Regions from separate parts of the Rhizobium sp. USDA 4016 genome, predicted to be linked through region 2. Evidence: predicted binding sites of a transcription regulator. Region 2 holds the regulator's gene; each other region holds the start of a gene.
What was found. Region 2 encodes PhoB, which activates phosphate uptake and scavenging genes when phosphate is short. Its sites were predicted from a motif close to TGTCATNNANCTGTCAT; they were not measured.
Positions count from the first base shown of each region.

Region 1: ACZ9DP_RS01745 (DUF47 domain-containing protein) is a predicted target of PhoB. The motif match lies at 1,283-1,299, and genes of this name have one in related genera.
Region 3: ACZ9DP_RS21635 (BtaA family protein) is a predicted target of PhoB. The motif match lies at 1,062-1,078, and genes of this name have one in related genera.

Region 1 is NZ_JBWCCY010000002.1:178,332-181,608, forward strand. Features, by position in the region: gene ACZ9DP_RS01735 (cold-shock protein) at 208-414, opposite strand; gene ACZ9DP_RS01740 (hypothetical protein) at 691-960, shown strand; gene ACZ9DP_RS01745 (DUF47 domain-containing protein) at 1,316-1,957, shown strand; gene ACZ9DP_RS01750 (inorganic phosphate transporter) at 1,957-2,961, shown strand.
Region 2 is NZ_JBWCCY010000004.1:1,564,665-1,567,941, reverse strand. Features, by position in the region: gene ACZ9DP_RS22850 (winged helix-turn-helix domain-containing protein) at 289-975, opposite strand; gene phoB (phosphate regulon transcriptional regulator PhoB) at 993-1,676, opposite strand; gene phoU (phosphate signaling complex protein PhoU) at 1,711-2,424, opposite strand; gene pstB (phosphate ABC transporter ATP-binding protein PstB) at 2,459-3,274, opposite strand.
Region 3 is NZ_JBWCCY010000004.1:1,324,168-1,327,444, reverse strand. Features, by position in the region: gene ACZ9DP_RS21640 (serine hydrolase domain-containing protein) at 1-946, opposite strand, end outside; gene ACZ9DP_RS21635 (BtaA family protein) at 1,125-2,369, shown strand; gene ACZ9DP_RS21630 (class I SAM-dependent methyltransferase) at 2,420-3,049, shown strand; gene ACZ9DP_RS21625 (glycoside hydrolase family 25 protein) at 3,166-3,277, shown strand, end outside.

The DNA of each region.
Region 1 (3,277 bases), on a different contig from region 2:
TTTGATGAAGAGCTAGTGCGCACAGAGCGAGCCGACAAGAATTCCCTTCCCGGCCCCGCGTCAGGCGCTTAACACGGTCGAAAATCGCGTCTGCGTTTTGAGGTTGCCGTCCAAACGCGCGGTAACAGAGCTGCTTCGACATCCGAAACTTCTGCAAGCGGAAAAGGCCGGGCGAACCCGGCCTTCGTACTGTCGGATCAATCGGCGTCAGGCCTGCAGGTTGTCCGCCGACATCTTGCCGGACTTGCGATCCTTGACCAGCTCATAGGTAATCTTCTGGCCGTCGTTGAGGCCACGCAGGCCGGCCCGCTCCACCGCGGAAATGTGAACGAAGACATCGCCGCTGCCGTCATCGGGCTGGATGAAGCCAAACCCTTTTGTTGCATTGAACCACTTCACGGTACCCGTCGCCATAGCGTCTTCCTTTGATCATTTAATCCTGCCGCACCCTGGTGCGGCAAATCGGAACTTGCGGCGACATAAATAGACGCTTCTGAATGCAAGGCAAAGGCAAAAATCCGGTTTGCGGCATCACACTGCCCATTCAGATCGTTAAAGTCTTACGGCTTCACCGGGCTGTCTGCCGCCGCGCTGCTTTCCTCGACGACAATGCTCAGGCAATTCCCGACTGCGATCCGCGCGGCGCTGCTCTGCAAAGTTTTCGCCATACCAATCGAGCGAGCCATTCGCATGAGCAAGCAATTCAGAAGCATTGTGACGTCCTCGACGCAATTCGAATTGCGCAATCCCAATGCCGCCCGCCAAGCAATGGAGACCTTAATTGGCGTCGAGAGGGCGGAAATTCCCGACGCGCTAGAACATATCCGCAGCAATCCCCCAGCACCTCCGCCGACCACGTCCGTGATGTCGAAGATCCAACTGTCGGCCTCGATGAGAAACGAACCGTCAATCCCTCAGCATGTTGAGAAACAAAATCGCGATCTGAGCAGCGACGCCTGAAGTTGGTTGCCCTCTGATACGCTGCTCGCAGGGTCGATCATGGATGGGTATCGCGAATGGACTGCGGATTTTCAGAGGTACGAGTGTCTCGAAGTGGGCAAACTGTCGAAAATTTCGATGTAAATGTCGGTCAGAACGGCGGCGAACGAAATCGCTGAGGGATGGGCGGATCGTCCCTGCGCCGCATTGGTCGATTTCGATGATCCATCGTCGAGGTACTTGCGCAGGCTTACGCCAACGCAATGAAACTGATGTGTAACCCGTTTGCGACTATCGGCGAAACAAGGCTGCCGGGTGCTTTTCACCGCGGCATCGCTCCATTATGACAGATTTGTGACAATCAAATGGGATGTCGATGATCAGCTGGTTTCGTAGACTCATGCCGCGTGAAGATCGTTTCTTTGATCTCTTCGCTCAACATTCGCGCACCGTTGTCGGAGCTGCCGAAGCCTTGAACCAGTTGTTAGCTGGCAGCGAGATCGAGCGCCATTGCGAGACGATCGTTCGTCTTGAGAATGAAGCTGATGAAATAACGCGAGAGGTGCTGCTTGCCATCAGGAGAAGCTTCATCACCCCCTTCGATCGCGGCGACATCAAGGATCTCATCCAATCGATGGATGACGCGATCGACATGATGCAACAGACGGTCAAGACCATCCGTCTGTTTCAGCAGACTTCGTTCGATCCGGGCATGCAGGAGATGGGTGCGGCAATCGTCCAGGCGGCGCATCTGATAGCGGAAGCTATTCCGCTACTGGATCGAATAGGATCCAATGCGCCTCGGCTTATCGCCATCGCCGAGGAGGTCACTCGGGTTGAAGGTCATTCGGATGATCTGCATGACCGGGGTCTCAAGGATCTCTTCAGCCGCTACGGCGCTTCGAATCCAATGGCTTATATCATTGGCAGCGAGATCTATGGTGAGCTGGAGAAGGTCGTCGATCGCTTCGAGGACGTCGCCAACGAGATCAGCGGTATCGTGATCGAGAACGTCTGATGGAGGTTACACTTGCCTTCCCCCTGCTTGTGGGCCTCATCGGGATCGCGCTGTTCTTTGATTTTCTGAACGGCCTGCACGATGCCGCCAATTCGATCGCAACCATCGTTTCGACCCGCGTGCTGCGACCGCACTATGCTGTCTTTTGGGCAGCTTTCTTCAATTTCATAGCATTCCTTTTTTTCGGGCTGCATGTCGCAGAGACCCTTGGAACCGGCATCATCAATCCGGACATTGTCACGCCGCAGGTGATCTTTGCGGCGCTGATGGGCGCGATCATCTGGAACATTGTCACATGGATGCTCGGCATTCCCTCCAGCTCCTCTCACGCCCTGGTCGGCGGGCTGGTTGGCGCGGGACTTGCCAAGACAGGCTTAAGCTCGATCGTCTGGAGCGGTCTGCTCAAGACTGCGGGGGCCATCGTCATGTCGCCTATGATTGGCTTTTTCCTCGCGCTTGTTCTGGTCCTGGTCGTCTCGTGGATTTTTGTACGTCAGACGCCCTTTGCCGTCGATCGTACTTTTCGCGTCATGCAATTTGTCTCGGCCTCGCTCTATTCGCTTGGCCACGGAGGCAATGATGCGCAGAAGACGATGGGCATCATTGCAGTCCTGCTTTATTCGCAGGGTTATCTCGGCCAAAGTTTTCATGTGCCGTTTTGGGTGGTGCTCTCCTGCCAGGCGGCAATGGCGCTCGGAACGCTTTTCGGCGGCTGGCGCATCGTCCATACGATGGGCTCCAAGATTACTCGCCTCAATCCGATGCAGGGATTTTGCGCCGAAACGGGTGGCGCGCTGACGCTTTTCGGCGCCACATGGCTCGGTATTCCCGTCTCGACCACGCATACGATCACCGGCGCGATCATCGGTGTCGGTGCGGCAAGACGGGTTTCGGCGGTGCGCTGGGGGCTGGCCGGAAACATCGTCATTGCCTGGGTTATCACGCTTCCGGCCGCGGCCCTCATCTCGGCTCTCTTCTACTGGAGCTCCGCTTTGTTTGAATAGAGGCCGCAGCAGAACCGAGGGCTGTGCCGGACGAACGCCGGACGCGTGCACTCGTCCAATGCGCCACGGACATCATTAGCGCATGCGGTTCCCACTCGAAAAGCCAAGCTCAGAGAAAGCGCCCCATCCCCGAGGCAACTCCACAAACTGCTTCAGCCCAGCGCTTAGCATTAGGCGAAACGGCTTGGCAGATGACGAACGAGAACAATCCGAGACATCGCAATTCCAGTACCGGCCCGTCGTTTGTCGGCTTTCAGGTAGATTGGATTGCCTCATCCGCCGTTCAGGCAGACTCATCAATACGAGAGGGCTCTGG
Region 2 (3,277 bases):
TCTTGATCGTCATGGAATACTCCAAATCGCTTCAACCAAACTAGCTGTACTTTGGGACGAGTGTGGCCTATCGGGCCGAACCCTCATCCCAGCGGGATTATATGTCTGACGCCCTTAGGCGAGTATGGGAGCCGAAGGCGGACTGGAATCACCTCCAGCGCGACTAAGCACACCCTAATATAGGCAGTCGCGTGAAATCGACGTGACACACGTATTGCGCGAACAGCTGTATCGCGCGTCTCAATCTGTGCGCACAGCGACGGGGATAGGATAGGAACCTGATCCGGATCAGAAGTCGCCGAGTGCGTAGCCGGCGCCACGCACCGTCCGGATCACCTTATCGGCCTTGCCGAAACTGATGCCCTTCCGGAGACGCCCGATGTGTACGTCGACAGCGCGCTCATCGACACTGGCATCGTTACCCCACAGCGATGCCCTCAATTCCGATCGGGAGTGGACGCGGCCGGGGGACTTCATCAGAAACTCGAGCAGCCTGAACTCGGTGGGGCCGAGCTTGACTTCCTTCTTCTGCCTGTGAACCCGGCGGGCGTTCTTATCGAGCGTCAGATCCCCGACCTTCAGTGTGCTCTCCAGCAGCGCTGGATTGAGACGCCGCAGGAGGTTCCGCAAGCGGATGAGGAGTTCCACGGGGGAGACTGCCTTTATGAGGCAGTCGTCGGCTCCGGCGGAGAGAACGGCCAACCGGTCCTGCTCGAGGGCCGAGTCCAGCAGCACCACGATCGGAAGGCGGGCGGTCGCTCCAGTTGTCCGGAACTGGCGGCATGTCGAGATTGCCATCGAGCCAGGAGCCGGCGCACCGAATATCACCGCATCAGGCAGCCGCAACGCAACGAGCTCGACCAGCGACGCATGCGGGTGAAGACAGTTCACCGAATACCCTTCTGTCTCCAGAGCATGCTTCAGTGTCGCGAGCAGATCTTCGTCCTGCTCAACAACAAGTACCCGCACCGACATCTTCTCCAGCCTCCCTGCTATGCTTCCATCGAATATCCTGCGCCGCGGACGGTGCGGATGACGTCCTGCATGTTGGAGAAGTTCAGCGCCTTGCGCAGTCGACCGACATGAACGTCCACGGTGCGCTCGTCGACATAAATGTCGTGGCCCCAGACACCGTCCAGAAGCTGCGAACGCGAGAAGACGCGGCCGGGCGACGACATCAGGAATTCCAGTAGACGGAATTCGGTCGGGCCGAGACGGACTTCGCGGCTCTTGCGGTGAACACGATGCGTTTCGCGGTCGAGTTCGATATCGCCGCATTTCAGCACCGTGGAGAGCACCTCGGGCTTGGCGCGGCGCAGCATCGCCTTGACGCGGGCAACGAGTTCGGGCGTGGAGAACGGCTTGACCACGTAGTCGTCGGCGCCGGTGGAAAGGCCGCGCACACGCTCGCTTTCCTCGCCGCGCGCCGTCAGCATGATGATCGGCAGACGCTCCGTTTCCGGGCGCATGCGCAGGCGGCGGCAAAGCTCTATGCCCGACACGCCCGGCAGCATCCAATCGAGGATCAGAATATCCGGCGTGCGCTCCTGAAGCCTGATTTCGGCCTCGTCGCCGCGCAGAATGGTGTCGACCTCGAAACCTTCGGCCTCAAGGTTATAGCGAAGAAGCACGCTCAGTGCCTCTTCGTCTTCAACGACTGCAACTCTCGGGATCATTCGGTTCTGTCTCCTGAGGGCCGGTTCGGAATTGTCATTCCGTGACCGCGCCGACGGTGTTGGCAGTATCGTCCTTCGGACGTTCGCCTTCCGGCTGTGCGCCGGTCGCCATGTAATAGATCGTTTCGGCAATGTTAGTGGCGTGATCGCCGATGCGCTCGATGTTCTTCGCACAGAAGAGAAGATGCGTGCAGCTGGTGATGTTGCGCGGATCTTCCATCATGTAGGTCAACAGCTCGCGGAACAGCGAGGTGTACATCGCGTCGATTTCCTCGTCGCGCTCGCGGATCGACTTCGCCTTGTCGGCTGAACGCGAGGCATAGACGTCGAGTACTTCCTTGAGCTGGACCAGCGCCAGTTCGGAAAGATGCTCGAGACCGCGGGCGAGCTTGCGCGGAACGCCGGTGCTCTGCACGGCGATGACACGCTTGGCGGTGTTCTTGCCGAGATCGCCGACGCGCTCGAGATCGGCCGCGATGCGGATCGAGCCCATGATCTCGCGAAGGTCCGAGGCCACCGGCTGGCGGCGGGCAATCGTGACGATCGCCTTGTCGCCGATCTCGCGCTCGGCGTGATCCATGACGACATCGTCGGAGATGACCTTCTGGGCCAAGCCAGCGTCACCGTTAACTAGCGCGCGGACGGCGTCCGACACCATCTGCTCGGCAAGCCCGCCCATTTCCGAGATGCGGCGGGACAAATACTTCAGATCCTCGTCATAGGCAGAAAAGATATGGGTCGATGCCATTGGGATTGTCCTTGAATAGCCTGAACGCCGCAGCTCAGCCGAAGCGGCCCATGATGTAATCCTGGGTGCGCGGGTCGTCCGGATTGGTGAACATCTTGTCGGTGTCATTCTCCTCGACGAGATTGCCGAGGTGGAACATGGCGGTGCGCTGCGAAACGCGGGCTGCCTGCTGCATCGAGTGCGTCACGATGACAATACTGTAGTTCTCGCGAAGCTCGTGGATCAACTCCTCGACCTTGGCGGTCGCGATCGGATCGAGCGCCGAGCACGGTTCGTCCATCAGGATGACTTCCGGGCTGACGGCAACGGCGCGCGCGATGCACAAGCGCTGCTGCTGGCCGCCCGACAGACCGGTGCCGGATTCCTGCAGGCGGTCCTTGACTTCGTTCCAGAGGCCGGCCTTATGGAGGCTGCTTTCGACGATCTGATCAAGGTCGGCCTTCGACCTCGCAATTCCATGGATGCGCGGTCCGTAAGAAACGTTCTCGTAGATAGACTTCGGGAACGGGTTCGGCTTCTGGAAGACCATGCCGACGCGGGCGCGGAGTTCCACGACGTCGATGTCCGGATCGTAGATATCCGCGTCGTCCAGCTTGATTTCGCCCGTGACGCGGCAATTGTCGATCGTGTCGTTCATGCGGTTCAAGCAACGCAGGAACGTGGACTTGCCGCAGCCCGATGGGCCGATGAGGGCGGTAACAGTGTTTTCGCGGACGTTCAGGTTCACGTCGAAAAGCGCACGCTTCTCGCCGTAGTAGACAGACACCGTCTTGCCGACCATCTTATAGGCGCTCGTATTCAGTTTCTGCTCCAGAGCCTTCTCAACTGCTGTTTCAGTCAACATGTTCATAAT
Region 3 (3,277 bases), 240 kb from region 2:
CCTCCCTCGGATAAGAGAAGGCCCCTTTCTGGTCGCCTACCCCATCCATCCAGATTCGCGACAATAGGACCGCCGTGCCGCTCGAATAACGGAAGCGTTCGCCGGGCTTTGCTTCGAACGGCGCATCGGCGGGCAACGAAACCATATCGGGGTCGAGATAGAGCATGCGCGTCACATCCGTGACATCGCCGTACTCCTCGTTGAAAGCCAGGCCGCTTTCCATGCCCAGCAGATCCCGGAGCCTGATCTGCGACCGTTCGTCATCCTTCCACTGCGGCAAAAGGTTGGTCGCGTTGAAATCCAACTTTCCATCGAGCATGGCGCGCCCGACGAGCGCCGCATTGACTGTCTTGGTCATCGACCAGCCAAGCAGAGGCGTCCTCGCATTAAAGCCTTCGCCGTAGCGCTCCGCCACGATCCGGTCGTTGTGAACGACGACCATCGCGCGCATTTGCGGACCGGCCAGCACGTCGTTTGCCAGCAGCGACGCAAGCGCTCCGTCGTTAGCTTCAGCAACGCTCTCGCCTTCCGGCCATAGTGCCGCGTTCTCCGGAACCATCTGCGGCGGCGTATCCGAAGGTGCCGCCTCGGCAGCAGCCTTGAAATTGCCGTCAGGCACGCTCGTGCAGCCGAACGCCCCCCGATAGAGCGCATATCCGGGTGCGAAGAGCCCCAGGATGCGCGCCGTCACATGCCCCTGATCCCGATCGACCGAAACCCTCACCAATCGCAGCAGCGGATTGCCCGGCGCCTGTACGTCGCCGTAGAGCACCGCTTGCGGGTCGCGTCCTGCCAAAAAGACATTCGAGCAGACGATCTTCGCCGCATATCCGTCACCCACGCGCAACAGCTCCGGCGGATTGACGTATAGCCAGGTCCCGCCTCCGATGACGATGACAACGGAAGCAGTGGCGAGTGCCTTCACGATACGCAGAACAAATCGCATGTCATAGCCTCCACGAATGGAGAAAAGCAGGAAATCTCTTCACAAAAAAGAGCACAAGAACGCGAGTGCCGTTTCCTGCCAGGCAATTCCTGTGGAAATCGATACCCACAGTCTGCGTCATCAAACTGTAGCAGGGACGCGCTACACGCCCTGAACGCAAAAAGGGTGACAGACTCATATGACGGAATTTGCACCGGATACCGGCTTCCGCAAGAACCGGAAACTCAAGGACGCTCTTCTCCGCCACAAGGCATTTTCCAAGGACGGCTTTTCGGAACGGCTTTTCGGCCTGCTCTTTTCCGGCCTCGTCTATCCGCAGATCTGGGAGGATCCGGATCTCGACATGCAGGCAATGGAACTGCAGCCGCATCACCGCATCGTCACGATCGGCTCGGGCGGCTGCAACATGCTCGCCTATCTCTCCAAGGCGCCGGCCTCCATCGATGTGGTCGACCTCAACCCGCACCATATCGCGCTCAACCGCCTGAAGCTTGCTGCCTTCAAGCATCTTCCCGGCCATACCGACCTGGTACGCTTCCTCGCCATGCCCAACGAGCGCTCGAACAGCCAGGCCTTCGACCACTTCCTGTCGTCCAAGCTCGATGAGACGACACGCGCCTATTGGAACGGCCGCAAGTTCGGCCGCCGCCGCGTCACCGTCTTCAACCGCAATTTCTATGAGACCGGCCTGCTCGGCCGCTTCATCGGCGCGGCCCATCTGCTCGCCCGCCTGCACGGCGTCGATCTCAAAGAGATGACCAAGACCCGCTCTATCCGCGAACAGCGCCAGTTCTTCGACGAGCAGGTTGCGCCCCTCTTCGAAAAGCCGGTGGTGCGCTGGATTACAGGGCGCAAGAGCTCGCTTTTCGGTCTTGGCATTCCGCCGCAGCAATATGACGAGCTTGCCAGCCTCGCCGCCGATCAGTCGATCGCACCGGTGCTGAAGCATCGCCTCGAAAAGCTCGCCTGCCATTTTCCGATGAGCGAAAACTATTTCGCCTGGCAGGCATTTGGTCGCCGGTATGCCTCCGATGACGAAGGCCCGCTGCCGACCTATCTGAAGCGGGAGCACTACGAGGTGATCCGCGCCAATGTCGATCGCGTCAACGTCCATCACGCAAGCTTCACCGAGCTTCTCGCCAAGGAACCCGCCGCCTCTCGCGACCGTTATATCCTGCTCGACGCGCAGGACTGGATGACGGACCAGCAGCTGAACGAGCTCTGGGCGGAGATTACCCGCACCGCCCGCCCCGGCGCCCGCGTCATCTTCCGCACGGCGGCCGAAAAAAGCGTCATCGAGGGCCGTCTTTCCCCGGCGATCCGCGAACAATGGGAATATTTCGAGGAGAAGTCCCGAGATATGACCGCACTCGACCGTTCGGCCATCTACGGCGGCTTCCACATTTACGGAAAAAAGGCGTGACCGAAATCCGCACCATCGTGGACGAGAAAACCGAAAAGCATGCCAATCTTATGGACGGCATGTATCGCTACCAGCGCCATATCTACGATCTGACGCGCAAATACTACCTGCTCGGCCGCGACCGTACGATCCGCAATCTGGACGTCCCGGAAGGCGGCACGCTGCTCGAAGTCGGCTGCGGCACCGGCCGCAACCTGGTGCTCGCACACCGGCTGTTTTCCGGCGCGAGGCTCTATGGCCTCGACATTTCGCAGGAAATGCTGATTTCGGCGCGTAAGACATTCGCCACGAAGGCCGCGGTTGCCGATTTTCGCGTTGCCGACGCGACCGCCTTCACCCCACGGGACTTCGGTGTCGGCGGCTTCGACCGGGTCCTCATTTCCTATGCGCTCTCGATGATTCCCAATTGGGAACGCGCCGTCGATGCCGCAATCGCCGCATTGAACCCCGGCGGGCAGCTGCACATCGTTGATTTCGGCCAGCAGGAGGGCCTGCCGGCCTGGTTCAGGGCGGTGCTGAAGTCATGGCTTGCAAAATTTCACGTCACGCCTCGCGCCGATCTGCGCGAGGTGCTGGAAGCGCAAGCCCATGAAAACAACGCAACATTGTCGTTCGAGACGATCGGCCGCGGCTATGCCTGGCGGGCAGCAATCATCGCCCGGCCTTCACAAATCACTTGAAACTAACCGATTTTTTACGTTGATATGTTGAAAGAGGGGGATTCCTCTACTGAAACTCGTCTTTCGAAGGTCAAGCTGTGGGGCAAGTCGATCATTCGGTCCACGACGGGACATTTATGCGCCGGATTTTGTTTTGTGTATTGCCATTGGCTATCATGTTGGCCGGCTGTACTTCATCGGGATATGATTATCTTGAGACCGCATCCATAAAACCGAAGACCCGCTTCA